DNA from 3 places in the Allobosea sp. FG18 genome. Region 2 is predicted to be linked to each of the others. Evidence: riboswitches for the same ligand, from Rfam matches in the RefSeq annotation. Region 2 holds a riboswitch; each other region holds the start of a gene.
What was found. A riboswitch is a leader RNA that binds a small molecule or an ion and turns the genes downstream of it on or off. The one in region 2 is predicted to bind cobalamin.
Positions count from the first base shown of each region.

Region 1: another riboswitch for cobalamin. It lies ahead of ACODTJ_RS14070 (ABC transporter substrate-binding protein); the one in region 2 lies ahead of ACODTJ_RS25825 (TonB-dependent receptor plug domain-containing protein).
Region 3: another riboswitch for cobalamin. It lies ahead of ACODTJ_RS11310 (CbtB domain-containing protein); the one in region 2 lies ahead of ACODTJ_RS25825 (TonB-dependent receptor plug domain-containing protein).

Region 1 covers NZ_JBMDKB010000011.1:95,433-105,988, reverse strand. Annotated here, with positions in the region: gene ACODTJ_RS14095 (ABC transporter substrate-binding protein) at 1-474, shown strand, start outside; gene ACODTJ_RS14090 (ABC transporter permease) at 685-1,629, shown strand; gene ACODTJ_RS14085 (ABC transporter permease) at 1,629-2,477, shown strand; gene ACODTJ_RS14080 (M81 family metallopeptidase) at 2,759-4,246, shown strand; gene ACODTJ_RS14075 (mandelate racemase/muconate lactonizing enzyme family protein) at 4,258-5,436, shown strand; cobalamin riboswitch at 5,472-5,683, shown strand; gene ACODTJ_RS14070 (ABC transporter substrate-binding protein) at 5,899-6,936, shown strand; gene ACODTJ_RS14065 (FecCD family ABC transporter permease) at 6,933-7,976, shown strand; gene ACODTJ_RS14060 (ABC transporter ATP-binding protein) at 7,973-8,767, shown strand; gene ACODTJ_RS14055 (peptide ABC transporter substrate-binding protein) at 9,304-10,556, shown strand, end outside.
Region 2 covers NZ_JBMDKB010000031.1:25,787-36,342, reverse strand. Annotated here, with positions in the region: gene ACODTJ_RS25845 (lysophospholipid acyltransferase family protein) at 1-179, opposite strand, end outside; gene ACODTJ_RS25840 (ABC transporter ATP-binding protein) at 252-1,040, opposite strand; gene ACODTJ_RS25835 (FecCD family ABC transporter permease) at 1,040-2,053, opposite strand; gene ACODTJ_RS25830 (ABC transporter substrate-binding protein) at 2,050-2,910, opposite strand; gene ACODTJ_RS25825 (TonB-dependent receptor plug domain-containing protein) at 2,907-4,850, opposite strand; cobalamin riboswitch at 4,973-5,171, opposite strand; gene ACODTJ_RS25820 (GntR family transcriptional regulator) at 5,238-6,005, shown strand; gene ACODTJ_RS25815 (tripartite tricarboxylate transporter permease) at 6,012-7,532, opposite strand; gene ACODTJ_RS25810 (tripartite tricarboxylate transporter TctB family protein) at 7,536-8,018, opposite strand; gene ACODTJ_RS25805 (Bug family tripartite tricarboxylate transporter substrate binding protein) at 8,097-9,047, opposite strand; gene prpB (methylisocitrate lyase) at 9,153-10,085, opposite strand; gene ACODTJ_RS25795 (bifunctional 2-methylcitrate dehydratase/aconitate hydratase) at 10,092-10,556, opposite strand, start outside.
Region 3 covers NZ_JBMDKB010000008.1:130,241-140,796, forward strand. Annotated here, with positions in the region: gene cbiB (adenosylcobinamide-phosphate synthase CbiB) at 1-635, shown strand, start outside; gene ACODTJ_RS11290 (acyl-CoA dehydrogenase family protein) at 640-2,295, opposite strand; gene ACODTJ_RS11295 (TetR/AcrR family transcriptional regulator) at 2,292-2,912, opposite strand; gene cobO (cob(I)yrinic acid a,c-diamide adenosyltransferase) at 3,187-3,795, opposite strand; gene cobU (bifunctional adenosylcobinamide kinase/adenosylcobinamide-phosphate guanylyltransferase) at 3,809-4,357, opposite strand; cobalamin riboswitch at 4,508-4,693, shown strand; gene ACODTJ_RS11310 (CbtB domain-containing protein) at 4,731-4,907, shown strand; gene ACODTJ_RS11315 (CbtA family protein) at 4,920-5,660, shown strand; gene ACODTJ_RS11320 (DUF1636 family protein) at 5,670-6,059, shown strand; gene cobW (cobalamin biosynthesis protein CobW) at 6,064-7,134, shown strand; gene cobN (cobaltochelatase subunit CobN) at 7,144-10,556, shown strand, end outside.

The DNA.
Region 1 (10,556 bases), on a different contig from region 2:
TCCTACAAGGGCGGCAAGATCACCTTCATCACCGACAATCTGCGCCCCAATGTCGACACCGCGACGCTGGTCCAGCAGAAGCTGAAGGAGATTGGCGTCGAGGTCGACATTACCGTCGCCGACTGGCCGACGGTCTCGAAGATCGGCTTTACCCCGACCGGCTGGACCTTCTGGACGCACGGCTTCGGCATCGAACCCTATGAAGGGCCGGGCTCGGTGATGGCGCCCTGGGTCAACGGCCTCTCGCAGCAGGCCAAGGACCCGGAGATCGACCGCATCGCCGCCGCCTTCAACGCCGAGATGGACGAAGGCAAGCGCAAAGCCCTCTTCGATGCCTTCCAGAAGCACATGTACGGTGCGGCCGTGGCAATGAAGGCCGGCAATTACGGGGTCTTCCAGGCCTCGACGGCGAAGCTCAAGAACTTCAAGCCCTATCGCATCCCGCGCATGTGGGGCGTCTGGCTGGAGCCTTGAGGGCAAGCGGTCGATGCCCGCCGTCGTAGGTATCGACCGCCGTCATATTAGCCGTGTCATCCCGGACAAGCCGCGCTGCGGCGCAGATCCGGGATCCATTCCTGAACCTTTGCCGGAAGCGTTCCGGAATGGATCCCGGGTCTCCCTTCGGCCGCCCGGGATGACGCGCACTTATCAGAACGAAGGCCTAGCGCTCGGAAGGAGGGCGGCATGGGACATTTCCTGATCCGCCGGCTCGCGGGCGCCTTTCTCGTGCTCGTCCTGGTCTCGCTGATGTCTTTCGCGTTGATCTGGCTGGTGCCGGGCGATCCGGCGGCGGCCTTCCTCGACGCTTCGGCGACACCAGACCAGGTCGCCAAGCTGCGCAGTGCGCTCGGGCTCGACCTCTCGCTGCCGCAGCAGATGTTCGGCTGGTATGGGCGCATCCTCAGCGGCGATCTCGGCCAGTCGATCCTGCTCAACCGCTCGGTCACGGCCGCCCTGATCGAGCGCCTGCCGGTCACGCTCTCGCTGGCGGCGCTGGCGCTGGCCTTCGCCGTGTTCTTCGGCGTCGCGGCCGGCATCATCGCGGCCGTCAATCACAACCGCTGGCCCGATCAGGCGGTGATGACCACGGCCCTGCTCGGGCTTTCCGTGCCGGATTTCTGGCTCGGCCTCGTCATGGTGCTGGTCTTCGCGGTGTCGCTCGGCTGGCTGCCGAGCGGCGGCTTCACGCCCTTCATGGAATCGCCGGGCCAGTGGCTGCGCGGCATGGTTCTGCCCGCGCTGACGCTGGGATTGGTGCAGGTCGGCTTCATCGCCCGCATGGCGCGCGCCTCCATGCTGGACACGCTCTCGCAGGATTATGTCCGCACTGCCGATGCCAAGGGGCTGGCCAAGCTTCATGTCGTGCTGCGCCACGCGCTGCCCAACGCGATGATCCCGATCCTCACCGTGATCGGCATCGTCTCCGGCGCCTTGCTCGGCGGCGCGGTCATCGTCGAGCAGGTCTTCTCCATCCCCGGAATCGGCCGCTTGATCGTCGGCGCCATCGCCTCGCGAGACTTCCCGGTGCTGCAGGGCGGCTTGCTCTTCCTCGCGGTGGTCTATCTCGCGATCAATCTCGTCGTCGACATCCTCTACGCCGTGGTCGATCCGCGCGTGAGGCTGGCCTGATGCAGGGCACGCCTCTCGTCGGCCGCGCCCTCTGGGGGCGCCTCTTCCGTAACCGCTCCTTCGTGATCGGGGCGGTGCTGGTGCTGCTGATGGTCGCGGTCGCGCTTGCCGCCGATTGGCTGACGCCTTTCGATCCGCTCAAGAGCAATGTCCGCGCCCGCCTTGCGGCCCCAAGCGCCGTGCACTGGTTCGGCACCGACCATTTCGGTCGCGACATCCTCTCGCGCGTGATGATCGGCGCCCGCATCTCGCTCGCCATCGGTGCCTGCACCGTCGTGCTGGCGGGAATCGCGGGTACGCTGAGCGGCGCGATCGCTGGTTATTTCTACCGGCTCGACCAGCCGATCATGCGGATCATGGACGCGCTGATGGCGTTCCCGTCGATCGTGCTCGCCATGGTGGTCTCGGCGGTGCTCGGAGCCTCGCTGACCAATGTCGTTATCGCGCTCGCCATCGCCACGACGCCGCATACGGCCCGCATCGTGCGCGCCTCGGTGCTGCTCGAAAAGGAGCAGGAATACATCGCCGCCGCGCGTTCGATCGGCGTCGGCGAATGGACCATCCTCTTCAAGCATGTGCTGCGCAATGTCGCCGGCCCGCTGATCGTGCGCCTGACCTATGTCTTCGCCATCGCGGTGCTGGCCGAGGCTGCGCTCTCCTTCGTCGGCGCCGGTCCGCCGCCGCCTGCCGCCTCCTTCGGCTCGATCATCGCCCAGGGGCGCGATTTCATGCGCGAGGCCCCGTGGATCACGGTGTTTCCGGGCCTCGCGATCATCGCCTGCGTGCTCGGCCTCAACCTGCTCGGCGACGGCCTGCGCGACGTGCTCGACCCCCGCCTGAAATTCTGACCCCTAGAGGCTGTTAGTGACCATGGGAGGCATCTGATGAGGTCAAAACCGCAGAGATGGGAGGAGCATCGCGCCGCCGATACCACTGGTATCGGCAAGCGGTGCGACGCTGCAGCTCTGCGGTTTTCACCTCACCCGGAGGGCGCGGCGCTTTTGCGCGACTGCCGTGTCGTTCTTCGTAGCAAACCGGAAGGTTTGCGTCCTCGAACTCCTTGCATTCGCGCAAAATCGCCAGCGTCAAATCCCTCCCATGGTCACTAACAGCCTCTAGGAGCCGCCCGATGAAGCGCATCCTGATCGCCGACTGCAAGCAGGAGATTTCCTCCTTCAACCCACTGCCGTCGCATTACGAGAACTTCCTGATCCACCATGGCGATGGTCTCTACGTCCAGCGCGGCCAGAACCAGGAACTCGGCGGCGCGCTCGCGGTCTTCGAGGCGAGGCCCGATATCGAGATCGTGCCGACGATCTGCGCCCGCTCCGGCAGCGCCGGCCCACTCTCGGCCGCAGGCTGGAAGAAGCTCTCGGAAGAAATCCTCGCCGCGATCTTCGCCAAGCTCGATCGCATCGACGGCATCTATGTCTCGCTGCATGGCGCGATGGGCGCCGATGGCGAACTCGATCCGGAAGGCTACCTGCTGGAGAAGCTGCGCCAGCGTGTCGGGCCGGACATGCCGATCGTCATCTCGCTCGACCTGCACGGCATCCTGACCGACCGGATGCTCCGCAATGTCGACGGTTTCGCGATCTACTGGACCTACCCCCATGTCGACTTCGCCGATACCGGCCGCCGCGCCGCCGAACTGCTGCTGAAGCTGATGGCCGGCGGCATCAAACCCGTCGCTGCCCGCGTCGTCATTCCGGCCCTGGTGCGCGGCGACGAGCTCATCACCAAGACCGGCTGCTATGGCGAGCTTCTGGCCGAATGCCGCCGGCTGGAGGAGGAGGGGCGGGCGCTCGCGGCCGGCATCATGATCGGCAACCCCTTCACCGACGTGCCCGAGCTGTGCTCGCAAGTGCTGATCCTGACCGATGGCGACAAGGAGACCGCCGAGCGCGAGGCGGTCCGGCTGGCCGAGGAGTTCTGGCCCTTGCGCTTCCGCATGCAGGGCAAGCTCGTCCCGCTGGAGCGCGCCATCGCGCAGGCCCGCAGCATCGACGGTCCCGTGATCTTCACCGATGCCGCTGACGCGACCTCATCCGGTGCCTCCGGCGACAGCAACCTGATCCTCGCCGCCTTGCGCAAGGCGGGTTACGGCAAGCGTGTATTGGCCCAGATCGTCGACGCGCCGGCTGCGGCTGCTGCGCACAAGGCCGGAGTCGGCGCGACGATCGAGGTCGCGCTCGGCGGTTCGATCGATCCCGCCCGCTTCCCGCCGATGAAGGTCAAGGCCAAGGTCAAATTGCTCTCGGATGGCGAGGCGGCGCTGGAGACGATGAAGGCGCCCCTGAGAGCCGGGCCGACCGCGGTTCTGACCTGGGACAACGTCACCGTCGTTGTGATGAGCCGCTCTGTTAGCCTGTTCGACCGGGCGATGTATTACGCCAACGGCATCGACCCCACGGATTTCGACCTGATCGTGGTGAAGTCGCCGCACACCGAGTTCCACATGTTCGACCAGTGGTGCGCGCGGAACTTCAACATCGATGCGCCCGGCGCGACCTCGGCCAACCTGAAAAGCCTGGGCCACACCATCTGCGCCCGGCCGATCTATCCGCTCGACGAGGGTGTCACCTTCACGCCCCGCGCCACGATCTACGAACTGTGAGGAGAAGGCCTGTGCCCAGAATCGAGGCCGTCGATTTCTTCTATCTCGCCATGCCCGTCGTCACCGACGAAGCCGACGGCAGCCAGGATGCGCTGCTGGTCAGGGTCGCCGCCGGCGGCCATGTCGGCTGGGGCGAATGCGAGGCGGCGCCACTGCCCTCCATCGCCGCCTTCATCTGTCCGATGTCGCATGGCGTCTGCCGGCCGGTCGCCGATTCCGTGCTCGGCCAGACGCTGGAAGGCCCGGAGGATATCGCCCGCATCGCTGCTGCCGTCGCCTATAACTCGATGGACCTGCTGCAGGCGCCGCATACCTTCTCCGGCGTCGAGATGGCCTTATGGGACATCCTCGGCAAGATGCGCTCCGAGCCGGTCTGGCGCCTGCTTGGCTACGCGAAGAGCCACCCCAAGACGCCCTATGCCTCGGTCCTTTTCGGGGACACGGCGCAGGAGACTCTCGAACGCGCCCGCGATGCCCGCAAGCGCAGCTTCCGCGCCGCCAAGTTCGGCTGGGGGCCGATCGGCCGCGGCAGCGTCGAGGCCGATGCCGAGCATTTCGTTGCCGCTCGCGAGGGTTTGGGGCAGGACGGCATCCTGCTCGTCGATACCGGCCAGATCTTCATCGAGGATGTCGAGCGCGCCGCCGCCCGTCTGCCCGCGATGGAGAAGGCGAACGTGCTCTGGTTCGAGGAGCCCTTCCACGCCAGCGCGCTCGAAGCCTATGGCGCGCTCGCCAAGCGCAGCCCCAAGGTCCGGCTGGCCGGCGGGGAGGGCGCCCATAACGAGTCGATGGCCCGGCAGCTCATCGATTATGGCGGCATCGGCTATGTACAGATCGATTGCGGGCGGATCGGCGGCATCGGTCCGTCCAAGGCGGTGGCGGATTATGCGGTCGCCAAGGGCGTGACCTTCGTCAACCACACCTTCACCTCGCATCTCGCTCTCTCGGCCTCGCTCCAGCCCTATGCCGGCCTCGCTGCGCACGAGATTTGCGAATACCCGGCCATGCCGAAGCCGCTCGCCACCACGATCTCTGCCAATCATGTGGAGCGCGATGCGAACGGGCAGGTCTCCGCGCCCGATGCACCGGGTCTCGGCATCGAGGTCGCGACGACGGCACTGCGCAGCTATCTGCAGGAGGTCGAGATCTCCGTCGGCGGCAAGCGGCTCTACAGCACGCCGAGCCTCTGACGCGATGTCCGCTTGACGCAGCGCCGCGCCCTTATAGGGTGGGCGCCGATCGAGGTTCTCCGGGTTGCTCCCGGAGCTAAGAGGGAATTCGGTGAGGCACTTCCAGTGCCAAAGCCGAGGCTGCCCCCGCAACTGTAAGCGGCGAGCTCTCCGTCCATCGTCCACTGGCGCCTGACGCGCCGGGAAGGCCGGGCGGAACAGGCATCGACCCGCGAGCCAGGAGACCTGCCCCGGTCGTCGAAGACGTCTTTCGGACGGGGTGTTCCGAAGCCTGTGTGTCGATGGCGACCCTCGCGGCCGGCCTCCCGCCCCACATGCCCAAAGCTGCCCCGGCCGTCATCTCGGGGAGCGATGAAACCCATGTTCACGAAGACCACTGCACAGGCCGCCCAAGGTGGCTTGACGGCTGCCTGCCGCGCACTCTATCAGAAATGCAACATTGTTACATTTCGGATGGCCTCGATGCCGGCAGCGCGCCCGTTCAATTCTCTGCTCCGCCTCTCGGCCGCTGCCCTGTTCGGCGCTCTCGCCACTGGCACGGCCATCGCGGCGCCGACCAAATATCCGCTGACGCTGGAGAATTGCCGCGAGACGATCACCTTCAACGCCGCGCCCAAGCGCGTCGTCGCGATCGGCCAGACGCAGACGGAAATCCTCTATGCGCTCGGCCTTGGCGACCGCGTCGTCGGCACGGCGGTCTGGTTCTCGCCGGTGGCCAAGCCCTATGAGGCGGTCAACGCCAAGGTGAAGCGCCTCGCCGACAATGATCCGAGCTTCGAGGCCGTGCTGGCGCAGGAGCCCGATCTCGTCACCGCGATGTTCGAATGGCATGTCGGCCCGAACGGCATCGTCGGCAAGCGCGACCAGTTCGCCAAGGTGAAGGTGCCTAGTTATGTCTCGCCGACCGATTGCGTCGGCAAGGACAATTCCGGCGCCGGTGACGGCGTGCGTACCCAGATGTTCACGATGGAGCTGGTCTATCGCAACATCCGCGAGTTCGGCGCGATCTTCGATGTCGCCGACCGGGCCGAGACGCTCGTCGCCGAGCTCAAGGCGCGCGAGGACAAGGCGGTCGAGCAGGTCGCGAAGCTGAAGGCGCAGGACGTTCCGGTCGTCGTCTGGTTCTCCAGCAAGGACATCAAGGGCGACGGCTTCATGGCCGGCAAGAACGGCGTGCCCGCCTATATCCTCTCCAAGCTCGGCGCCCGCAACGTCATCACGACCAATGAGGAATGGCCGCTGGTCGGCTGGGAGAGCATCGCCGCTGCCAACCCCGCCGTGATCGTCACCGTGAAGATGGATCGCCGCCGCTTCCCGGCCGACGATATCGAGAAGAAGCTGGAGTTCCTGAAGACCGATCCGGTCGCCAGCAAGCTGGACGCCGTGAAGAACAACCGCGTCGTCATCATGGATGTCGGTGCGACCCGCGCCGGGCTCGACACGGTCGACGGTATCGAGACACTGGCCAAAGCGATCGCCGGCTTCGGGCTCTCGCGTTGAGCCACGCCGCCCATGGGCCGAACTGGCCGGCGCGTGTCGCGATCGCGCTGGCCTCGCTGCTGGCGCTGATCCTCTCGGTCGCGCTGGCCGTGACCATCGGCGAGATGCGCATCCCGCTGGACACCGCCCTGAAGGCGCTCGGCAACGGGCTGTTCGACCTCGACTTTCCGGTCAGCGCGATCCAGCAGGGCGTGATCTTTGATTATCGGCTCAGCCGTGCGCTGATGGCGGGGCTCTGCGGCGGCGCGCTCGCCCTCTCGGGCGCGATCCTGCAGGCCCTGCTGCGCAACCCGCTGGCAGAACCCTATATCCTCGGCATCTCGGCCGGCGCCTCGACCGGCGCCGTCGCGGTGCTGATCCTCGGCATCAGCATCGGCGGCGCGGTGCTCTCCGTTTCGGCCGGCGCCTTCATCGGTTCCTGCGCTGCGCTCGTCGTCGTGGCGCTGCTGGCGGCAGGGGCGGGCGGGGCGAGCGATCGCGTCATCCTCGCCGGTGTCGCGACCTCGCAACTCTTCAATGCCGCGACCGCCACGATCGTCACGACGCTCGCCAGCGCCGAGCAGGCGCGCGGTGTGATGTTCTGGCTGCTCGGCAATTTCGGCGGCGTGCGCTGGCCCGACATCTGGATGGCGGCGCCGGTCGCCTTCATCGGCTTCGGCATCTGCATGCTGCACGCCAAGGCGCTCGACGCCTTCGCCTTCGGCGTCGACGCCGCAGCTTCGCTGGGCGTCGCCGTCACGCGGGTGAAGGTCGTGCTCTTCGCCACGACGGCGGTGATGACGGCGGTGATGGTCTCGATCGTCGGCACGGTCGGCTTCGTCGGGCTGATCATTCCCCATGCCGCGCGCTTCCTCGTCGGCTCCGGCCATGCCCGCTTGCTGCCAGCCTGTCTCGTCATCGGCGCGATCTTCATGATCCTCGCGGACATCCTCTCCCGCATCCTGATACCTCAGCAGATCCTGCCGATCGGCGTGGTGACAGCGCTGTTCGGCGCACCCGTCTTCGCGCTCATCCTCTACCGCGCCCGGAGGCCGGCATGACGCTCGCGACCCGCGAGGCCCGCTGGGGTGCCGGCGGCCGGATGATCGTCGACGGGGTGACGCTGGAAGCCGCGCCCGGCCGGGTGCTCGGCCTGATCGGCCCGAACGGCTCCGGCAAGTCGAGCCTGCTCCGGTTGCTCTGCCGCCTGCGCAACGTCGCGAGCGGCGTCGTCACCCTCGACGGAAACGACATCGCCAGCGTGCCCCGCCGCGAGCTGGCCCGCCGCCTCGCCTTCGTCGAGCAGCAGGCGACCACCGAGATCCAGTTGTCCGTCTGCGATGTCGTCCGCCTCGGCCGCACGCCGCATCGTGCGGCGCTGGCCTCGTGGAGCGAAGCCGACGAGGGCGCCGTGAACGAAGCGCTGGCGCGGGTCGGGCTCACCGAGCGCCACGATCAGTTCTGGCACACGCTTTCGGGAGGGGAACGCCAGCGCGTCCATATCGCCCGCGCGCTCGCGCAGGAGCCGAGCGAGCTCATCCTGGACGAGCCGACCAACCATCTCGACATCCAGCACCAGCTCTCGATCCTGAGCCTGGTCCGACGCCTCGGCATCACCTGCATCATGGCGCTGCACGATCTCAACCTCGCCGCCATGTTCTGCGACGAGATCGCGCTGTTGCATGACGGGCGTCTTAAGGCGGCGGGTGCGCCGGAGGAGGTCCTGACCGCCGAGGCGATCCAACGCATCTTCGGCGTCGCGGTTTCGATCCGCCCGGGGGCTTCGGGACGCCGGCACATCGAATATCTGGTCGAGGCCGACCCGCGGAAGGAAGCGCCCGGAAGCGCTTGAAGCCGCGCGGCGCGCAGTCTCGGGCCGTTGCTCCAATCCGCGTGGGCAATCGTTTCGTCTGGACTTGCTCCATCTCCACTCGACCATCTGAACCGGGTCTTTCATGCCCGGCTCCGAACAGGCGCGGGCTCTCGGACTTCACTTGCCAGCATCTGGTCGGGCTTCGCCCTTGATGCTCTCGCTCATCACTCAATGATGGTCTTGAGCGGGATGTTCAGCCGCAGTGCCCCTGCCTGGTCGCCGGGCGCCCAGCGGTCGACATATCATTTCTGCATACAGATGTTCTGTAAAAGAATTTTCCGTATTTCCTCCAAGCCCTATCCTTCGACCTGTCTGTTCGATGCCTTGCGCCGGACGGCTCCGGGTGGCGCTCCGCTCCAACAAAAGCAACAGGGGCACTGGCGGCTGGGCGGGTCCGGTGGCTCGACGCTGCGCAGCGCGTTGCTGACCCAAATTTCTGGGAGGAAAACATGAAGCAGACCCGATTTTCGACTGGCGTTGCCGCCCTGCAATTCGCGGCGGCATGCGGAACCTTGATGGCCAGCATCTCGCTTGGCCACGCCCAGGCTCCTCAGCCGGGCTGGGTCACCGTTTCGGCCTGCACGCCGGCGGGCCCGCTGATTCCGACCAACACCAACGAGAGCTGCGGTTCCGACATCCTGCAGCCGATCCTCGCCGGGCTCGTCACGACCGACGCGAAGACCGGCGCGATCATCGAGGATGTCGCCGCGTCGATCACGACCGCCGACAACAAGACCTGGACGGTCAAGCTTCAGAAGGGGCGCAAGTTCCACGACGGGACTGAAGTGCTCGCGAAGAACTTCGTCGATGCCTGGAACTGGGCGGCCTACGGTCCCAACGGCCAGTCGAACAATGACTGGTTCTCCGTCATCGTCGGCTATGGCGATCTGAATCCGAGGGCACCGAAGGGCGAGAAGCCGCCGGTTCCCGCGACCAACCGGATGAGCGGTCTCAAGGTCATCGGCGACCATGAGTTCCAGGTCGAGCTGAGGATGCCGGTGCCTGTCTTCAGGGCCCAGCTCAGCTACAAGGCCTTCTATCCGATGCCGGATTCCTTCTTCGCCGATCCCGCGGCGTTTGGCCGGAAGCCGATCGGCGCCGGGCCGTTACAGTTCGTCTCCGGTGCGCCGGATTCCGGATACAAGCTGGCAGCCTTCCCCGGCTATTCAGGACCTGCAAAGCCTTCGATCAAGGGGGTCGACCTCAGGATCTATACGAGCCGCGAGGCGGCCTATAACGATCTGGTCGCCGGCAATCTCGACCTGCTGCGCGACATTCCCGCTTCCAAACTTGTCGCCGATCTCTGGAAGCGCGACCTGCGCGGTCGCGCCGTCATCCAGCCGCGCGCGAATATCCAGGCGCTCGGCATGCCCTATACCGACGCCAACCCGCAATTGCTGAAGCCGGCGATCCGGCAGGCGCTCTCGATGGCGATTGACCGCAAGGCGATCGTCGACATCCTCTTCAACGGCATCGGGCAGCCCGCCACCGGCTGGGTTCCGCCGGGCACCGAAGGCTACCAGCCCGGAGCCTGCGGCGAATATTGCAGCTTCAATCCCGAGAAGGCCAAGTCGCTGCTGGCGCAGGCCGGCGGCTACAAGGGCGAGATCAAGCTCTACTATGCGGGCGACAGCGAGGTGAAATCCGCGATGGATGCGGTCTGCAACAGCATCCAGAACACGCTGTCCATCGCCTGCGTGACCTCGGCACTGTCCGACAACGCGACGTTCCGTTCGTTCACGCGCTCCGGCAAGGCCGATGGCCCGTT
Region 2 (10,556 bases):
AGGCGCCGCGGCAGCACGGTCCAGATCAGGACGAAATCGCCATGGCTGGCATGGTTGGCGAAGTAGATGCGCTGCTCGTCCGTGGGCTCGATGCCGGCCCAGCGGCCACGGACGGCCGTGATGAAGCGGGCGAAGAAGAGAATGAGCGCGCCAGCTAGACTTGCCCCTGCCTCACGCATTCCCCGATCCACCCCCGTTAGCCGTCTAGACGAGGTAGCGCCTGTTTCGAGCCCTGTCGATATCGGCGCCGCTCAGGGCGCATCTTCATTGTCGAGCCTGCGCCAGGGCAGGAGGAAGGGTTCGCCGGCATGGGAGCCGCGCAGGGCGTGGACACCGAAGACCTGCGCGAGCCTGACGTCGTCAAGGACATCCGCGGCAGGCCCGTCGGCAACCCGCCGGCCGCGATCGAGCAGCAGGAGCCGGTCGCAGAAGCGGGCGGCGAGCGTCAGGTCGTGCAGCACGACGACGACCCCGGTGCCGTCGCGGCTGATCCGGCGCAGCAGTTGCAAGCTGTCGAGCTGGTGCTGAGGGTCGAGGCCGGCCAGCGGCTCATCCGCCAGGAGATAGGGCGCCTCCACCGCCAATGCCCGCGCCAGCAGGACGCGACGGCGCTCGCCGCCCGAGAGCGTGCCGACCGCGCGGCCGGCGAAGTCGGCGACGTCGCAAAGCGCCAGCGCCCGTGCGACCGCCTGGCGGTCAGCTTCGCCGGCCTCGGCGAAGGGGCGGCGATGCGGCAAGCGACCGAGCCCGACCAGCGCCTCGACGGAGAGCGCCGCCGGCGCCTCGCCGCCCTGAGCGAGAAAGGCGACGCGGCGCGCGAGCGTGGCTCGACCGAGCTCCCGTGCCGTAGAGTCGTCGTAATCGACGCCGCCACGGTCAGTCGCGAGCAGCGCCGCCAGCACGCGCAGCAAGGTCGTCTTGCCGGCGCCGTTGGGGCCGATCAGGCCGAGAACCTCGCCAGGCCGGACCTGCGCATCGACCCCTTGCAGGATCGGCCTGCCGCCGAGCGAAACCGTGAGGCCGGACGCCGTGATTGCCATCACATGGCCTCCCGGCGCAGGCGCTGCACCAGCGCGAAGAGGAAGGGCGCGCCGATCAGCGCGGTGACCACGCCGAGCTTGAGTTCCGGCCTGACGGGCATGAGCCGCACGCCGATATCGGCCGCAAGGACGAGAATGGCGCCGCCGAAGCCGGAGGCGATCAGCAACCGGCCCGGCCGATGACCGACCAGTGGGCGCAGCAGATGCGGCACGACCAGACCGACGAAGCCGATCGCGCCGGTGACGGCGACCGCGCTGCCGACGGCCAGCGCCGCGCCGCCGACCAACCGCGCCCGTAGCCAGGCGAGGTCGAAACCGAGGCTCGCGGCCGTGTCCTCGCCGAGGCTGAGCGCATCGAGCGCCGGCGCCGCCGAGGCGAGCAGGACCCAGCCGAGCAGCATCAGGGGCAAGGCGAGCGCGACATGGTTCATGCTCCGATCCGCCAGCGAGCCCATCAACCAGAAGACGATCTCCAGCGCCGCATAGGGATTGGGCGCGAGATTGAGCGCGAGCGCGGTCGCAGCTCCGGCAAAGCTGTTCAGCGCCACGCCCGCAAGGATCAGCGTGGTCGTGCTCGCGCCGCGGCCGAGCAGGACGAAGAGGATCACGGTCGCCAGCAGCGCGCCGGCGATACCGCCGAGCGGCAGGGCAAGGGCAAGGCTGGCAGAGAGCCCGCTATAGAAGGCGAGGACGGCGCCGAAGGCCGCGGCGCTGGAAATGCCGATCACGCCGGGCTCGGCGAGTGGATTGCGCAACAACCCCTGCATCGCCGCGCCGGCCATGCCAAGGCTGAAGCCGACGAGGGCGCCGAGCAGGGCGCGCGGCAGGCGCAGTTCGTAGAGCACCAGCGCCGGCAGGCTTTTCTCCCCTGCGAGGAGGTCCGTCACCGCCTGGCCGAGCGCCAGGGGCGCGTAGCCGACGGCCATGGACATCACGGTCGCGGCCAAGGTGGCGAGAGCGAGCAGGCTCAACAGCACCGCCGGCCTGACGCCGCGTGAAGCCTCCGACCTCATGACTTCTCCTCCACGGCACGCACCAGCATTTCGATCGCGTCGAGCACGCTCGGGCCGGCGCAGGTCCAGAGCCGCGACGGCAGCGCGACACGCTTCAGCCGGGCGCCGAGCCGGTCGATGACGGGATGGTGCAGGATCTCATGAGCCAGGGACGGCGGGCCGTCCGGCGTCTCGTTCAGGATCAGCACCTCGGCGCGGCCGAGCGCCACGGTTTCGAGCGCGATCTGGCCATAGCTCTCGACGCCGAGCTCGGCCGCGATGTTGACGAGGCCGGCGCGTGTCAGAATCTCGTCGACGAGCGAACCCCGGCCAACCGTGAAGCCGCTGGGACGGAGCACGACCGCCCGCAACGGCCGCTCGACGCGGCGGGCGGCCAGAGCCTGCAGGCGCTGCTCGACCTCCTCAAGCAAGGCCTGTCCGCGCGTGGGCTCGCCGAGCAGGTCGGCCATCTCCGTGATCTGCGCCTTCATCTCCGCGAGATTGCGGGGAACGCCGAACTCCCTGACCGTAACGCCGACGCGCCCGAGCAGGGAAACGGTGGCGCGCGTCGTATAGGCACCGGCGACGACGAGATCGGGCTTGAAGCCCAGCACCTCCTCGGCAAGGCCGTGATTGGCGGGGACCCGGCGCGCGGCCTCGGCCATGTTGGCGTTGCGCGGGTCCTGCGACAGCCACGTCACCGAAGCGATGCGTGCGGGATCGGCCAGGCGCAGGACGAGTTCGTCCGTGCACATGTTGAGCGAGACGATGCGCGCCGGCCGGTCCGCAGCAAGCGAGACCGATGCCATCGCGCCCGCAAGCGCGATGGATAGGAGGCAGGCGCCGCGCAGACGGCGCAGGACGAGGGGCAGGTTCATCCGTCGATGGCCACCTTGATACCGCCGAAGACACCGAGGCCCGGCACGAGGAAGCCGACCGGATTCTCCCAGCGCTTGTCGAAGAGGTTATCGACCCGCCCGAACACCGTCACCTTGTCGGTCGCATTGTACTCGGCGGCGAGGTTGACCAGCGTCGCACCCTTCGCCCGCATGCGGGGCACCGAGAAGTCGCGATTGCCGTCGACCCAGGAGCCGATATGGATCAGCGTCGCCGAGAGGCTGAGCTTGTTCGTCGGCGTCCAGGTCGCGGTCGCGCTCGCCTTGTGGCGCGGCCGGCGCAGCAGTTCCTGCCGCGCGATCTCGTCCTTGGCGAGGGTGAAGGTGTAGTCGGCGCGGATGCGGAACTGCGGCGAGATTTCCAGCGTGGCGAAGGCCTCGACGCCCTTCGTCTTCGCCTTGCCGATATTGGCGTAGGAATCGCGCCTGGTGTTGGTGACGATCAGGTTCTCGATATCGTTCTGGAACCAGGTCGCGCCGAGTTGCAGGCGCTTGTCGAAGAGCGGCTGCTCGAAGCCGACATCCCAGCCTCGGCTTTCCTCCGGCTTCAGGTTCGGGTTGCCGAAGAAATTGTAGCCGGGACGATAGTCGATGAAGAGCTCGCTTAGCGTCGGCGCCTTGAAGCCGGTGCCGTAGCTCGCCTTCAGCTTGGTCTCCGTACCTGGGATGAGGACGGCCGGCGTGATGCGGTAGGTCGTGTGCCCGCCATAGCTGTCGTCATGGTCGTGGCGGATGTTGGCCGCCATGAAATAGCGATCCTCGATATTGCCCTGGTATTCGAGATAGGCCGCCTTGTTGCCGTTCGAGGCGATCAGGCTCGCCGTATCCAGCCGCTCGCGCTCATATTGCAGGCCCGTGATCAGGTTGTGGCCCTTGGTGATCTCGAGATTGCCGCGCCAGTCGAGCTTGGTGCGCTCGCCAAGGCTCTGATTGGGCAGGCCGAGCAGGCCGGTCGTCGCGGAAGCCGTCCGCGTTCCCCTGTCCTGCCGCGAGTAGGAGACGCCGAAGGTGTTGACGAAGCGCCCACTGAGCGGGTCCCAGACCACTTCGCCGCGGGTGAAGGCCTGCGCATAGTTCTGCTGGGAGCGATAGGGCGAGGGCTTGCTCGGGAAGCCGGTGTCGCCGGTATTGCGCAGCTGGCCGTCTTGGTAGCGGCCGACCCAGTTCAGCGTCAGCGTGTCGGTGAGCGCGAAGCCGAGGCGGCCGGAATAGCTGTAATTATCGAAGATGTTCGGGTTGATCCGGCGGCCGGGCGGCACGAGGTTCGGCGGCGTCACCTCGGTCCCGTCGGCGCGGAAATGCGCGGCGTTGAAGGCGTAGTTGAAGCGATCGTCGCCGCCGCTGAAGCCGAGGGACTGGTTGAACGTGCCGTGCGATCCGCCTTCGACGCGCGCGGTCATCTTCGGCGGCCCCTCGCCGCGCTTCGTGGTCACCGAAATGACGCCGCCCAGCGCGTTGGCGCCGTAGAGGCCGCTCTGCGGGCCGCGCAGCACCTCGATGCGCTCGATATCCTCGATCAGCATTGAGCCGAAATCGAAGGAGCGGTTCGGTGCCGAGGGATCGTTGGCCTCGATGCCGTCGATCAGCACCTTGACGTGGTTGGAATTGGTGCCGCGCATGAAGACCGAGGTCAGGCCGCCCGGCCCGCCGGTCTGCACGATGTTGAGGCCGGGCACGGCGGCGAGCGCCTGTGGCAACGTCCGGCGCTGCTGCTGTTCGATATCCCGGGCGGTGATGACGGTGACCGAGCTCGCAATCTCGCGGGCGGGGGTCGGCGTTCCCGTGGCGCTGACGACGATCTCGTCGAGCGCGATCGTCGCGGGAGCCGGTTGGGCGAAGGCCGGAGCGGTTGCGCCGGCGATCGCGAGGCAGGAGGAGAGCAGCAAGCGGCCGCGTCCGGCGGCCGGGAGGAAGACGTTCACGATGGAGACCTCGGGCGTTGACGTCAGTGGCACGTCACCGCGAACGCGATCTCCCATCAGCCGTACGAAAGACGGCGAACGGTCGAATCAGCGATCGGCGCACCCCGGCCGAACGTGTCCGCGTGTGACCACGGCTGACGGCAGGTCTCCTGGCTCGCGGGTCGCTGCCCTTCACCGCCTTCCCAGGTCCGAGGCCCCAGTGGCGTATGGCGAAAGGCTCGCCGCTTACAGTTGCGGGGGCAGCCACGGCATGGGGTGGTTGGCCACCCGCACCGCGTTCCCTTTTGATCCCGTGAGGGAACCGTCGGATCGACGAGTAGGGCGAAAAAGTGGCGACGTCAAACAGCTGCCGCACCGAAATCGAAGCCATGAACAGGCTCGGCAATCGTGGCGACTGCGCTATACTCGCAGCAACAGAAGCAGATAGGCACCCGCTCGATGCTGGCCGAGACTTTGCCCCCCGCGAGCGTGGGCGTTACCGTCAAACTCTACGACGACCTCTCCTCGGCCATCGTCTCCGGGGAGATCGCGCCCGGCGCCAAGCTGAGCGAGCCGGCGATCGCGCGCCGCTTCGGCGTCAGCCGCGCGCCGGTTCGCGAGGCGATCCGGCGCCTGCAGGAGCGCGGGCTCGTCACCTATGTCGCCAATCAGGGCGCGCGCGTCGCCGAGCCGAGCGCGGCCGAGTTCCTCGCCCTGCTCGACGTGCGCGAGGCGACCGAGGGCATGGCTGCCCGTCTCGCCGCCGAGAGCATGAGCGAGGCCGAGATCGCGGCGCTCGATGCACTGGTCCGGGGCCATCGTGGCGAGATCGAGCGCAACCCGATGGGCGCCTATCTCCAGGACGAGCCCGAGGCCGATTTCCACCGCCGGATCGCCAAGGGCAGCGGCAATCCGATTCTGGCCGAATTGCTCTGCGAGCAGTTCTACCCGCGCCTGCGCCTGTGCCGGCGCCTGCATTCGACCGTTCCCGGGCGCGGCCGCGAGGCCTGGGGCGAGCATATGCGGATCACCGAGGCGATCAGCCATCGCGACGGAGAACTCGCGGAGATCCTGATGCGCCGCCATATCCGCGCCGCCCGCATGGCGCTTCAGGCGGCGCTAGCCGTGAGCGAAAGCGCCAAGCCGGGCAAGCGCCGGAACGGTGGGAAGCGCTGATCCGGTTCAGCCGGTAGCAGCGACCGACTGCCCTTCCGCCTCGGCGCGGCGGCGGCGATGGGCGAGCAGCGGCGGTACGATCAGGACCAATGCCGCGATCCCGAGCAGCGTCGCCGCGATCGGCGTGCCGACCAGCACGCTCCAGTCGCCCTGGCTGACGGCGAGCGCGCGCCGGAGCTGGATTTCCGCTTGCGGGCCGAGGATCAGCCCGATCAGGGCCGGCGCGATCGGGAAATCATGGACGCGCGCGACATAGCCAACGAGGCCGAGGCCGCACATCAGGGCGAGGTCCATCCAGGAGGTCGAGAGCCCCCAGACGCCGACCATCGCGAAGACGACGATGCCGCCATAGATGTAGTGGCGCGGGATCAGCAGCAGTCGGACCCAGATGCCGACCAGCGGCAGGTTGAGGATCAGCAGGATGACGTTGCCGATATAGAGCGAGGCGATCAGGCCCCAGAGCAGATCGGGATTGGTCGCGAAGAGCAGCGGGCCGGGCTGGAGCCCGTAATTCTGGAAGGCGGCGAGCAGGACGGCGGCCGTCGCGGTCGATGGCAGGCCGAGCGTCAGCAACGGCACGAGGATGCCGGCGGCGGCCGCGTTGTTGGCCGCCTCGGGGCCGGCGACGCCCTCGATCGCGCCCTGCCCGAACTCCTCCGGATGCTTGGTCAGGCGGCGCTCCAGCGCATAGGAGAGGAAGGTCGGGATTTCCGTTCCGCCGGCCGGCAGCGCCCCGATCGGGAAGCCGATGACGCTGCCGCGCAGCCAGGGCTTCCAGGAGCGCTTCCAATCCTGTTTCGTCATCCAGCTTCCACCGGAGAGCGGATTGACGGCGGCCGGAGCCGCGCTGTGCCGGCTTGCGACATAGAGCGTCTCGCCGATCGCGAAGAGCGAGACCAGCACGACCGTGAACGAGATGCCGTCGAGCAGTTCGAGCGTGCCGAAGACCATGCGGGTCTGGCCGGTCTGGGTATCGATGCCGATCGTGCCGAGCGCCAGCCCGAAGAACAGAGCGGCGAAGCCGCGCACCATCGAGCGCCCCATCACCACGGCGACCGCGGTGAAGGAGAGCATCATCAGCGCGAAATAGTCCTCCGGGCCGAAGACGAAGGCGAGCTCGGCGATGGCGGGCGCGAGGAAGGTCAACGCCAGCGTGCCGATGGTGCCGGCAACGAAGGAGCCGACGGCAGCCGTCGCAAGTGCCGCGGCGCCGCGGCCGCGGCGGGCCATGCGGTTGCCTTCGAGCGCCGTCATCACCGAGCCGCTCTCGCCCGGCGTGTTCAACAGGATCGAGGTGGTCGAGCCGCCATAGAGCGCACCGTAGAGGATACCGGCGAACATGATGAAGGCCGAGGCCGGATTGACCTGTGCGGTCACCGGCAGGAGCAGGGCGATGGTCAGGGCCGGGCCGATGCCGGGCAGGACGCCGACCGCCGTGCCGAGGCCACAGCCGATGAAGGCCCAGAACAGGTTCATCGGCTGCAAGGCAACCGCGAACCCGCCGAGCAACTGGTTCAGGATGTCCATGGCTTAGCCCAGCAGCGGGAAGAAGGGGCCAAGGCTGATGCCGAGGCGGGAGAAGCCGAGCCAGGCGAGGCTGGCGATCAGCGCGCCGATGCCGAGATCGAGCAGGGTACGGCGCGAGCCGAAGGCATGGGTCACCAGCGTGAAGGCCAGCATCGCGCTGAACGGAAAGCCGAGCCAGCGGATCGTCAGCAAGGGCACGCCGACACCGGCCAGCGCCATCAGGAAGGCGGCGCGCGAGAACGGCGCCTCCTCCTCGTCATCACCGGCGGGTGCGAGCTGCCCCTTCAGCGCCTGAAGGATCAGCAGGAAGCCGAGCAGGACGAGCCCGAGCCCGACGGCGAGCACCATCGCCGCCGGCCCGACGCCGACATAGTTGGTGGTGGAGGCGATGCTGCGTGCGCCGTTGAGCCAGAGCGCCCCCATGACCAGGATCGCGAGCCCGAGCCACCAGGGCCGTCCACCCGCAGCAGCCGAACCGTTCTTCATCGATGACATCTGCCTTGCCGCCCTTCGCGATGGATGGCGGGCGGTGCGCTCAGGCGCGCCGCCCGGCTTCGACGGAGGCTATTTCAGGATGCCGACTTCCTTGAGCGCGCTCGTCCAGTTGGTCTCCTCGCTCTTGAGGAAGGCGTTGAAGGCGTCGCCCGGCAGATAGGCGTCCTCCCACCCTTGCGTCTTCAGCGTCTCCTTCCACTCCTTGGTGGCGTGGAGCTTGGCGAAGCGGTCGAGCCAGGTCTTCTTGGCGGCGTCGCTCATGCCGGGCGCGCCGACGAAGCCGCGCCAGTTGCCGACCTCGACCGGGATGCCGGCTTCCTTCAGCGTCGGGGCATTGAGCCCGTCGACCCGCGTCGGGCCGGAGGTCGCGATGATGCGGATGCGGCCGGATTCGGCGAAGGCACGGAATTCCGAGGCGCCGGAGATCGCCGCCTTGATCTTGCCACCGCCGAGCGCAGCGAGGATCTCGCCGCCGGAGAAGGCGACGAAGTTGATCTTGCCGACAGGCGCGCCGGCATGCTTGGCGAGCAGCGCCAGCATGACATGGTCGGCACCGCCGGCCGAGCCGCCGCCGACGGAGAGCGCGCCGGGATCGGCCTTGAGCGCCGCGATGAAGTCCGCGGGCGTCTTGATCGGTGAGTTCGCGGGTACCGCGATGGCGTTGTACTCGTTGGTCAGACGCAGCAGCGGCGTCGTGTCCTTGAGCGAGACCGGCGTCTGGTTGGTGATGACGCCGCCGACCATGATGACGCCGGTGACCAGCAGGGCGTTGTCATCGCCCTTGGCGGTGCGGACGAATTCGGCGAGGCCGATCGTGCCGGCGGCACCGCCCTTGTTGGTGAAGGACGCGCCGTCCGTGAAGACCTTGGACTGGGCGAAGGCCGCCATGGTATGGCGACCCGCCCCATCCCAGCCGCCGCCGGGATTGGCGGGGATCATCACCTTGGCAGGCTCCGCCAAGGCCGCACCGGTGCCGAGCCCCAGGGCCAGGACGCCGGCCATCGTCAAACGCTTCAGCATCTTTCATCTCCTCCCGTTGTCGTTACGCCGCCCTTTTCGAGCTGGTCGTTTCTTGCCGCATCATCCGCGGGTCGGGCGCCAGGTCGTTCCGGCGCCCCGCTGTCCTCATGCACTGCGCTCGCGCTGGGGCATGCCTTCCGGCGCGATGGTCGCGACGATCGAGGCGTCGAGCGCCTCGTAATCGGCGAGCCCGATCGTCTTGTAGAGCTCGACCCGCGTCTGCATCTGGTCGACCATGGCATGCGTGCCGCCGTCGCGGGCAAGCGCGGCGTAGAGCTTCTCCTGCGCCTTGTTGGCGACGCGGAGCGACGAGACCGGCCAGATCACCATGCGATAGCCCATCGCCTCGAACTCGGAGGCGGTGAAGAAGGGCGTGCGGCCGAACTCGGTCATGTTGGCGAGCAGCGGCACGCCGGGCATGCGGCGGGCAAACTCGCGGAACATCTCGGCCGTGGTCAGCGCCTCCGGGAAGATCGCGTCGGCACCGGCTTCCAAATAGAGCTTGGCGCGGGCGACGGCGCCGTCGATGCCCTCGCTTGCGGCGGCATCGGTGCGGGCGATGACGTAGAGGTGCCGGCGAGCCTTCGCGGCAGCGGCGACCTTGGCGGCCATGTCATGGGCGTCGGCCAGCTTCTTGTCGTTGAGATGGCCGCATTTCTTCGGCAGGAGCTGGTCCTCGATATGGACGGCGCCGGCCCCGGCCTCCTCGAAGACGCGCACCATGTGCATGACGTTAAGCGCCTCGCCATAGCCGGTATCGCCATCGACCAGGAGCGGCAGGCCGCAGGCCCGCGCGATCTGGCGGATGAAGAAGGCGACCTCGTCGACGGTGATCATGCCGAGATCGGGGATGCCCATCGAGGCCGTCATCGCCGCGCCCGACAGATACAAGCCCTCGAAGCCGGCCATCCTGGCCTGAATCGCGGCCATGCCGTTATGGGCACCGGGAAGCTGGGCTATGCCGCCGCGCTCGACCAGCGCGCGGAAGCGCTGGCCGGCCGGCTCTGACGGAAGATCTGAGGCGACGAGATAGGGCATGGGCACTCAGTTGCAGTAGAGATCGACGTAGTCGTTGACGGACATCGCCTCGAGCTTCGCCTGATCGAGCGAAACGTCGAGAATCTCGCGCTGGCGCTTCTCGACGAAGCGGCGGGCGAGGTTGGTGCGGAACTTGGCTTCGAGTAGCGGAATGCCGTCGGCGCGGCGGCGCTTGTGGCCGATCGGGTATTCGACCACGAGCTCGGGCAGCACTGTGCCGTCCTTCAGGGTCACCGTCATGCCATTGGCGATCGAGCGCTTCTCGGGGTCGTGGTAGTCGCGGGTGAAGGCCGGGTCCTCGACGCATTCGATCTTGTCGCGCAGCGCATCGATGCGCGGATCGGCGGCGACATCGTCCTCGTAATCGGCGGCGGTGAGACGGCCGAAGATGAAGGGCACGGCGACCATGTACTGGATCGTATGGTCGCGATCGGCCGGATTATGCAGCGGTCCGCGCTTGTCGATGATGCG
Region 3 (10,556 bases), on a different contig from region 2:
TCGCCGAGGGACTGGAACGTGACGGGCTCGAGGGCGGACGGCGCGCCGTCTCGATGATCGTCGGCCGCAATCCGCAGACGCTGGACGAGGCCGGCGTCTCGCGCGCTGCCATCGAAAGCCTCGCGGAGAACTTTTCCGACGGCATCACCGCGCCGGCCTTCTGGCTCGGCGTCGGCGGATTGCCGGGCATCGCCGCCTACAAGGCGATCAACACCGCCGATTCGATGATCGGCCATCGCACGCCGCGTCATCTCGCCTTCGGCTGGGCGGCGGCGCGGCTCGACGATCTCGTCAACCTGCCGGCTTCGCGATTGACGGCGCTTCTGCTGGTCGTCTCGGCCGCGCTGGACCCGAAGGTGGACGCTGTTGGTGCCTGGCGAGCGTTGCGGCGCGATGCCGGCAAGCATCGCTCGCCCAATGCCGGATGGCCGGAAGCCGCCATGGCCGGGGCGCTGGGCCTCAGACTTGCCGGCCCGCGCGTCTATGGCGAGACCCGCGTCGAGGATCACTGGATGGGCGATGGCCGGGCCGAGGCCAATGCCGCCGATATCCGCCGGGCGCTCACCCTCTACAAGCGCTCCTGTACTCTGCTCTGGGCGTCTGCCGCGCTGCTGGCGGCCGTGACGCTGCTCTGAAGCCTCACTCTGACACGGGCACGGCCCGCCGCGCGATGGCCTGCAGATCGGCGCCCTGCGGCAGGGAGCCGAAATGGCCGGACCAGCCGCCCGCCAAGCGCGAGGCGACATAAGCGTCGGCGACCGCATGCGGCGCGTGACGGATCAAGAGCGAGGCCGACAGAGCCAGCGCCATGCGCTCGACGAAGCGGCGCGCCAGATGCTCATGCCTGAGCACATCGACGAGATCGGTTTCCAGCTCGGCGAGGAAGGCGTTGTAGCGCGGATCGCTGCCGCGGGCGGCACGCAATTCATCGAGCAAAGCCGGCACACAATCGGGATAGCGGCGGATCGAGCGGAGCACGTCGAGGCAGACGACATTGCCCGTGCCCTCCCAGATGCCGTTGAGCGGCGCCTCGCGATAGAGCCGCGCCATCAAGTGGTCCTCGATGAAGCCGTTGCCGCCATGGCATTCCAGCGCCTCGACCACGACCGGCGTGGCGCGCTTGCAGTTCCAGTATTTCGCGATCGGCGCGCCGATGCGGCCGATCAGCTTCTCGGCCTCGCTCCCGCCCTCGCGGTCGAGTGCATGGACGAAGCGGAAGGCGAGCCAGGCGGAGGCCTCGGCCTCCAGCGCGAGGTCGGCGATGACGTTCGTCATGATCGGCTGGTCGATCAGCGCCTTCTGGAAGGCACGGCGATGGGCGGTGTGATGCGCGGCCTGCGCCACCGCATGGCGCATCAATCCGGCCGAGCCTACGGCGAAATCGAGCCGCGTATAGTGGTTCATCTCCAGCCCGGCGCGAATGCCGTGACCGGGCTCGCCGATCAGATGGGCGATGACGCCGCGAAATTCGACCTCGGAGGATGCATTCGACTTGTTGCCGCACTTGTCCTTGAGGCGCTGGATCTGCAGGCGATTGCGCGAGCCGTCCGGGAGCCAGCCCGGCACGACGAAGCAGGACACGCCCTCCTCCGTGCGCGCCAGCGTCAGGAACACGTCGGAATGCGGGACGGAGAAGAACCATTTATGGCCAGTGAGGGAGTAAGTGCCGTCGGCATTGCGTGTCGCCACCGTCTGGGTCTGGCGCAGGTCCGAGCCGCCCTGTTTCTCGGTCATCGCCATGCCGACCGTGCCGCCACGCTTCTGCACCGCCGGCAGCGGACGCCCATCGTAGTCGGTGGAGGTGATCAATCGGCCGAACTCGGCCCAGCGCGCGGGATCGCGCTGCAGGACGGGGATCGCCGAATAGGTCATGCCGAGCGGGCAGCAGATGCCGTTCTCGCCCTGGTTCCAGAGATAGGACACCGCCGCCCGCGCCACCTGCGCGCCTTCGCGCGGTTTCGTCCAGCACAAGGAATGGAACTCGTCGCGCATCGCGAGCCCCATCAGTTCGTGCCAGGCCGGATGGAACTCGATCTGGTCGACGCGCCGACCCCAGCGGTCATGCGTGCGCAGTTCCGGCAAGCTGCGATTAGCCTGCCGCGCCAAGTCCTGCACGCGTTGAGAGCCGACATGGTGGCCTACCACGCTCGCCTGCTCGCTGAACCAGCCGGCGCCAAAGGCATCGAGGATCGAGCCGAGCGCCGGATCGGCGGCGAAGGCGTCATAATCCGCCAGCGCCGGCGCCTGATTCAGCACTTCATGGGTGTCGTAGCCGTAAGCGTCGAGCGCGGTCATGCGGCCTGTCCTTCTCGGGAAATCAGCGCGGCGATGGAGAGATCGGCAAGGGCGGCGGCGATCTCGCGGCCGCGCTCAGGTGTGATCGGGCGTTCCGGCGAGAGCGGGCCGATCAGCGCCTCCATGAAGCCGCCGACGATCATCGCGGCGGCGGCATCGGGGTCGACCGGGCGGAAGGCACCCAGCGCTCCGCCTTCGACGACGAGCGCACGGAAGATGCCGGCGATCTCGCGGCGATAATCGAGCCGCGTCGCATCGACGGCGGGGTCAGCGGGCTCGGCGATCATCGACCAGGCCAGGCGCCGATTGGCGAAGGCGCGGCGCGCGAAGGCCTCGACCGCTGCGGTCAGGCGCTCTGCGACGGGGGCGTCGCTCGCGGCGATCTCACGCAGCACGGCGAGCTCGCGCGACGACACGGCCGCGACGATCTCGGCCATCAGTTCGGCCTTCGAAGCGAAATAGGAATAGACGCTGCCGGTCGAGACGCCGCTGGCGGCAGCCACCGCGGCGATCGAGGTCTCATGGAAGCCGACTTCCGACACAATGCCGCGCGCGGCGGCGAGGATCGCCTCGCGCTTGCCGGCCTTGCGGGGTTGCTTCGATGCGCCGTCGGCCATGCTTGATCTCGAAATTGAATTTGAATTCAGATTCAATCTGAAGACTGGATCGATCACCGTCAAGTGGATGAGCCGGTCGAGGCGATCGCTCCACATCGAGGATGGCTTATCGCAACGGGAGGGGTGTTGGCCCGCGCCGGAGATACTTGGTCATCCCGGGCTTGACCCGGGATCCATGCCGGAACCTCTTTCGGGCAGGTTCCGGAATGGATCCCGGATCTCCGCTTCGCTGCGTCCGGGCTGACTCAATGCTGCCGAGGCACAGAGCGGGCTCTCAGAACTCGATGCCTTGCTGCGCCTTCACACCCGCAGCGAAATGATGCTTCACCAGCGTCATCTCAGTGACGAGATCGGCCGCCTCGATCAGCTCCGGCTTGGCGTTGCGGCCGGTGACGACGATGTGCAGGTCAGGCCTGCGGGCAGACAGCGTCGCGACAACCTCGGCGAGCGGCAGATAATCGTAGCGCAGGGCGATGTTGAGCTCGTCGAGCACCAGAAGCCTGATCTCCGGATCGGCCATCAATTCCCTGGCCTTTGCGAAGGCGCGTTCGGCCGCCGCGATGTCACGAGCCTTGTCCTGCGTCTCCCAGGTGAAGCCCTCGCCCATGCTGTGCCAGCTCACCTGATCGCCGAAGGCCTCCAACGCCCGACGCTCGCCGGTCGACCAGGCGCCCTTGATGAACTGCACCACGCCGATGCGCCAACCATGGCCGAGCGCGCGCAGGATCAGCCCGAAAGCTGCCGTCGACTTGCCCTTGCCGGGGCCGGTGTTGACGATCAGCAAGCCCTTCTCGAGCGTCTTGGAGGCAACTTCGGCGTCCTGCACCGCCTTGCGCTTCTCCATCTTGGCCTTGTGGCGGGCGGCGTCCTCGGTCTCCGTCATAGTTTAACCCGCATCATTTCACTCGCATCGGCAATCCGGCGACCATGAAGACCACGCTGGCCGCACGCGCCGCAAGCGCCTGATGGAGGCGTCCGGCTTCGTCGCGGAAGCGGCGGGCCAGCGCATTCTCCGGGACGATGCCGAGACCGACCTCGTTGCCGACCAGCACGAGCGGGGCGGAAACGCGTTCGCAGGCGGCGATCAGGGCCTCGCGTGCGGCGGCGGTGTCGCGCTCGGCGAGGATCAGGTTGGTCAGCCACAGCGTCAGGCAATCGACCAGGATCGGACGGCCCGTCGGCTGGGCGGCGATCGCGCCGGCCAGATCGAGCGGCGCATCGACCGTCTGCCATCCGTCGGGCCGGCGGGCGCGATGCTCGGCGATGCGCTCGCGCATCTCGTCGTCATAGGCCTGCGCGGTGGCGATATAGGTCCAGGGCGTCGGCAGCGCCTCGACCAGCGCCTCGGCATGGCGGCTCTTGCCGGAGCGGGCGCCGCCGAGGACGAGCGTGAGATGGGGGATCGGAAGAGACTGCATCGGCGGCTTGGTTTCGCTGGCCGTCATCCCGGGCGACCATAGGGAGACCCGGGATCCATGCCGGAACGCTTCCGGTAGAGGTTCAGGCATGGATCCCGGCTCTTCGCTGCGCTCCGGCCGGGATGACCGCATGTATGTGTCGGACCGTTCTTGCATTGCACAGCAACACGGCGATGGCTAATGATGATCCGTGACGGTGCCTCCGCGAGGAGGTGAAAAGGGAACGCGGTGCGAGACCGCGGCTGCCCCCGCAACTGTAAGCGGATGTCCTTCGCCATCGGCCACTGGAGCGCTCGCTCCGGGAAGGCGGCAAGGGGCGCGAAGTCCGCGAGCCAGGAGACCTGCCGTCAACCCGCAGAGATCCAACCGGCTGCCGGCGGGGCGGCCACGGAGAACGCTTATGAACACCGCTTCGGTTTCCACCCCTACACTCAGCGTTTCGGAACGCGTCAAGGCGGTTGCCGCCGCGCTCGTGATCGGCGTCGCGCTGATCTACACGACCGGCTTCGCGGCCTCGACCAATGTCCACAACGCCGCGCATGACAGCCGTCACGGCCTCGCCTTTCCCTGCCACTGAGGGAAAGCATCCATGGTCACGCGTGTTCTCACGGTCAGCATCCTGGCCGGGCTTCTGGCTGGCTTGATCGTCGCCGCCCTGCAGCATGTCACCACCACCCCGCTGATCCTCAAGGCCGAGACCTATGAGGCGGCACTCGCCCTGAAAGCGCCGACGCTGGCAACCTTCGACGGCGAGGCGAAGATCATCCACGCGCATGGACCGGCCGGCGACGCGCCCGGCCACGACCATGCCGAATGGAAGCCGCAGGACGGCTTCCAGCGCACGCTTTTCACCAGCGCCGTGACGATCGCGACCGCGATCGGCTTCGCGGGCTTGCTCCTCGCCGGCATGATCGCGGCCGGCGATACGATCGACCAGCGCAGCGCGCTCGTCTGGGGCGCCTGCGGCTTCCTCGCGCTCGGGCTCGCCCCGGCGATGGGGCTGGCTCCCGAGCTGCCGGGTGCAGCCTCGGCCGCGCTGGAGCAGCGCCAGGTCTGGTGGCTGTGGACCGCCATCGCCACCGCGGCCGGGCTCTTTGTGTTCCTGCGCTTCGAGCAGCCCTGGCTCAAGCTTGTGGCGATCGTCCTGATCCTGCTGCCGCATGTCGTCGGCGCCCCGCATCCGGCCGCGCCGGAGAGCAAGGTGCCGGCCGAGGTCGCCGCGCATTTCGCGTCGCTCTCGCTCGGCATCCAGGCCGCGCTCTGGCTCGCCACCGCCTTCATGGTCGGCGTGCTTTGGCCCCGGGCGAGCCGCCGGGCCGCGGAAGCCTGAGGACAAGCCATGTCCGAGGGTGACCTCACCATCCATGTCTGCACGGCCTGCCGCCGCGCCCGCGCCGATCTCCCGGAAGGTTACGACCAGCCGGGACTGGCGCTGGCCGAGCGGCTCACCGCACAGCTTAAAGCCAAGGGCAGCACGATCCCCGTGCTGCCCGTCGAATGCCTCGCCGTCTGCAAGCGGCCCTGCACCATCGCGCTCAGCGCCGACGGGAAATGGACCTATCTGATCGGCGATCTCGACACCGACACCCATCTCGACGAGATCGTCGGCGCCGCGGAGGCCTATGCCGCCAGCGCCAACGGCATCGTTCCCTGGAAAGAGCGGCCGCAGTCCTTCCGCAAGGGCGTGGTCGCGCGCGTGCCGCCTTTGCCGGCGCGCCAGCAAGGATGACATCATGAACGCTCCGCAGACCACCAACCTGGGCAAGACGTCACTCAGCAAGACCCCCTGCACGATCATCACCGGCTTCCTCGGCGCCGGGAAAACGACGCTGGTGCGCCATCTCCTCGAGAATGCGCAAGGCAAGAAGCTCGCAGTACTCGTCAACGAGTTCGGCGATCTCGGCTTCGACGGCGAATTCCTGAAGGGCTGCGGCATTGCCGGCTGCAGCGACGAGGACGTGGTCGAGCTGCCGAACGGCTGCATCTGCTGCACCGTCGCCGATGATTTCGTGCCCGCACTGGAAAAGCTTTTGAACCGGCCGAACCCGCCGGAGCACATCCTGATCGAGACCTCCGGCCTCGCTTTGCCGAAGCCGCTGGTGCAGGCGTTCAACTGGCCGGCGATCCGCTCGCGCGTGACCGTCGACGGCGTCATCGCCGTGGTCGACGGGCCGGCCGTGGCCGAGGGTCAGTTCGCCGATGATCCGGAGGCGCTCGCGGCGCAGACGGCAGCGGACGCCTCCGTCGATCACGACAACCCGCTGGAGGAGGTGTTCGAGGACCAGATCCTCTGCGCCGACCTGATCCTGCTCAACAAGAGCGACCTCGTCGACGAGGCCGGCCGCGCGCGGGTGAAAGCCGAGATCGCCGAGCATCTGCCGAAAGCGATCAAGATCGTCGAGACCGCCCATGGCAAGGTCGAGCCGGCGCTGATCGTCGGCCTCGGCGCTGCCGCCGAAAGCGACCTCGCCGCCCGCCCCTCGCATCATGGCGAAGGCGAGCACGATCACGACCATGACGATTTCGACTCGGTCGCCGTGCCGCTGCCGGCCGGCCTCTCGCCGGAGGAGCTCACGGCGCGCGTCGCCAAGGCGGCCGAGGCCGAGGGCGTGCTGCGCCTCAAGGGCTTCACCGCCGTTCCGGGCAAGCCGATGCGTCTGGTCGTACAGGGCGTCGGCCGGCGCCTCAGTCATCATTTCGACCGGGCCTGGAGCGCGAGCGAACCGCGCGACGGGCGCCTCACCGTGATCGGCCTCAAGGGCTTCGATCTCAAGGCCGTGGAAGCGGCTCTCGCGGGGGCGTAGCATCGACCGATGCATCTTCTCCCGACCAGCGAGATCAGGCTCGACGACGGCGAGGACGCCGTCGATCTCGCCCTGCCGCCGGGAGACGTGCTCGTGCTGTCCTTCACCGACAGCGACCTTTCGGCGCTGGCGGTGGCGGCAGGTGACAGCAAGCTGTCGGTGCGGCTCGCGCCGCTCCGGCGGTTGAGGCACCCGCTCTCGGCCGATTTCCTGATCGAGAAAACGGCGGCGCAATCCCGCTTTATACTGCTGCGTTGCCTCGGCGGGCTCGACTACTGGCGCTACGGCATCGAGCAGCTCGGCATCGCCTGCCGCGAGCGCGGCATCCCGCTCGCGATCCTGCCCGGTGACGAGCGCGACGATCCGAGGCTCGGCGAACATGCGACGGTGCCGGCGGAATTCGCAGGCGAGCTGCTGGCCTATTTTCAGGCCGGTGGCGGCGCCGAGAACATGCGGCGGCTGCTGCGGCGGGTTTCCGATTATGTGACGGAGGTTCAACCCTCATCCGACCCGGCTTCGCCGGGCCACCTTCTCCCCCCAGGGGAGAAGGAAGCGACGGATATCACATCGTCCTTCTCCCCTCGGGGGAGAAGGTGCCGGCAGGCGGATGAGGGCCGGCACGACGCCTCCGACCTAGCTCCCGTCCCGCTGCCATCGTTCTTCGCGCTCGGCAGAGACGGCACCCCCCTGCCATGGCGCGAGGCACTCGCCGCCCTGCCCCCCGATCGCGCGCTCGTCCCGGTCCTGCTCTATCGCTCCGGCGTTGCAGCCGGGGACACCGCCATGGGCGAGGCGATTGCCACGACGCTGGCGGCGCGCGGCCTCGCGCCCCTGCCGTTGGCGCTGACCAGCCTGAAGGACCCCGCCGTCACCGCCGAACTTGCAGCGCTGATCGCGACGCGCAAGCCGGCGCTGATCATCACCACCACCGCCTTCTCCGCCCGCGAAGGTGCGGATTTCGTGCTCGACGGCGCGGATTGCCCGATCCTGCAGGCGATTCCTGTCAGCAGCCCCCGCGAGGCCTGGGAGGCATCGCCGCGCGGGCTATCGGCCGCCGATCTCGCCATGCAGGTGGCACTGCCGGAATTCGACGGGCGCATCGGGGCGATCCCCGTCGCCTTCAAGGCGGAAGCGACCGATCCGGCAACCGGGCTTTCCATCCGCCGGCTGATGCCCGCTCCTGAGGGGGTCGCCGCACTGGCCGATCTGGCGAAGGGCTGGATTGCGCTGGCAGGGAAGCCTGCCGCCGAGCGAAAACTGGCGCTGGTGATGTCGGATTATCCCGCGCGCGGCGGACGGGCCGGCTTCGCCGTCGGGCTCGACACGCCGACGAGCGTGACGGCGATCCGGGAATTGCTGGCAGGAGCGGGGTATGAGGTCGGCTCTACCACCTCCGCCGTCATCCCGGGCTTGACCCGGGATCCATGCCAGAGCGCTTCCAATCAAAGTTCAGGCATGGATCCCGGATCGGCGCCGCTGACGCGGCTTGTCCGGGATGACGGCGCAGATGTGGATGAGAGCGCGCGGCTCATGGCCGCTCTCACCGGCGGCTCGGCCGATCTGAGCATTCCCCTCGCAACCTATCGCAACTGGCTTGCCGCCATTCCTGCCGCAGCCTGTGAGCGCCTTCATGCCGCCCACGGCAAGCCCGAAGCCGACCCCGCCTGCCACGGCGGCGCCTTCCATTTCCGCACCGTCCGCTTCGGCAACCTCACCGTCGCCCTGCAGCCGCCGCGCGATGCGACGCCAGACCGCAAGGCTGTTTATCACGACCCCGACGCGCCGCCGGGCCACGCTTATCTCGCCTTCTATCTCGCACTGCGCCAATCCGAGACCGCCGACGCGCTGATCCATCTCGGCACGCACGGCACCACCGAATGGCTGCCGGGTAAGGCGGTCGCGCTTTCAGGCGGCTGCTGGCCGCGCCTCGCTGTCGGCGGGCTGCCGGTGATCTACCCCTATGTCGTCGACGATCCCGGCGAGGCGGCGCCGGCAAAAAGGCGGCTCTCGGCCGTCACGCTCGGCCATCTGCCACCACCGCTGGCCGAGGCGGAGGCCGCCGGCGAGACCGCGCTCCTGCGCGATCTCGTCGAGGAGTTCTCGCAGGCGCAGGTGCTCGATCCGCGCCGCGCCGATATCGTCGCCGGCGAAATCCGGGCGCGGGCCGAGGCGGGCGGGCTCGCCGCCTCCTGCGGCGTCACCGATGATACCGAGATGAACGAGGCGCTGACGCTTCTCGACGCCCATCTCTGCGACATCGCCGAACTGCCCTTCCGCGACGGCCTGCATATCTTCGGGCGCTCGGAGATCGACCCTGCCTCCGCCCGCAACGAGCGCGAAAACCTGCTCGCCGCTCTCGACGGCCGCTTCGTCCCGCCCGGCCCGGCCGGCTCGCCGCATCGCGGCCGCCCCGATGTGCTGCCGACCGGACGCAATCTCTCGACGCTCGACCCTCGCGCGATCCCGACGCGCGCGGCCGCAAGGCTCGGCAGGTTGGCAGCCCAGGCCGTCGTCTCGCGCCATCTCCAGGATCATGGCGACTATCCGCGCCGGATCGTCATGGACCTCTGGGCCTCGCCAACCCTGCGCTCGGGTGGCGAGGATATCGCGCATGCTCTCGCGCTGATGGGCGTCGAGCCGCTCTGGGACAATGCCTCGACCCGCGTCACGGGCTTCAGCATCGTCCCGCAGCCGAAGCTCGCCTATCCGCGCCTCGACGTGACCGTGCGCATCTCCGGCACCTTCCGCGATACGTTTCCGGGGCAGATCGCGCTGCTCGACCAGGCCGCGCGGGCCGTGGCCACGCTGGACGAGGCGGACGAGTGGAACGAGCCCGCCGCCGCTTATCGCCGGGGCGAGTCTGGCGCGCGCATCTTCGGCGCCGCGCCCGGCCGCTATGGCGCGGCGATGGCGGACCGCGCCCTTGATGGCGACTGGACCCACCGCGAGGAATTGGGTGCGGCCTATCTCGCGGCGTCAGACCATGCCTATGGCGGGGCGGAGGGCGTGGGCGCCGCCGATGCCGGCTTCACCGAGCGCATCCGCGCCTCCGACGCCTTCATCCATGTCAGCGACACGGCGGGGCGCGACATCCTCGAAGCGAGCAGCGCCGCCGACGTGATCGGTGGGCTTGCGGCGGCGGCGAAAGCGCTCGGTGCCGACCCCGCGCTCTACAGCCTCGACAGCTCGAACCCGGAAGCGCCGAAGGCGCGTACGCTGGCACAGGACATCGCCCGGATCGTCCATGGCCGGTTGACGCATCCGCGCTGGATCGCGTCGCAACTCGCCCATGGCTGGCGCGGTGCGGCGGAGCTGGCCGAGGCGGTGGATACCCTCTTCGTCTTCGCCGCCAGCACCGATGCCGTCGCCGACGGGCTGTTCGATTCCGTCTTCCAGGCCTATTGCGCCGATCCGCAGGTCTG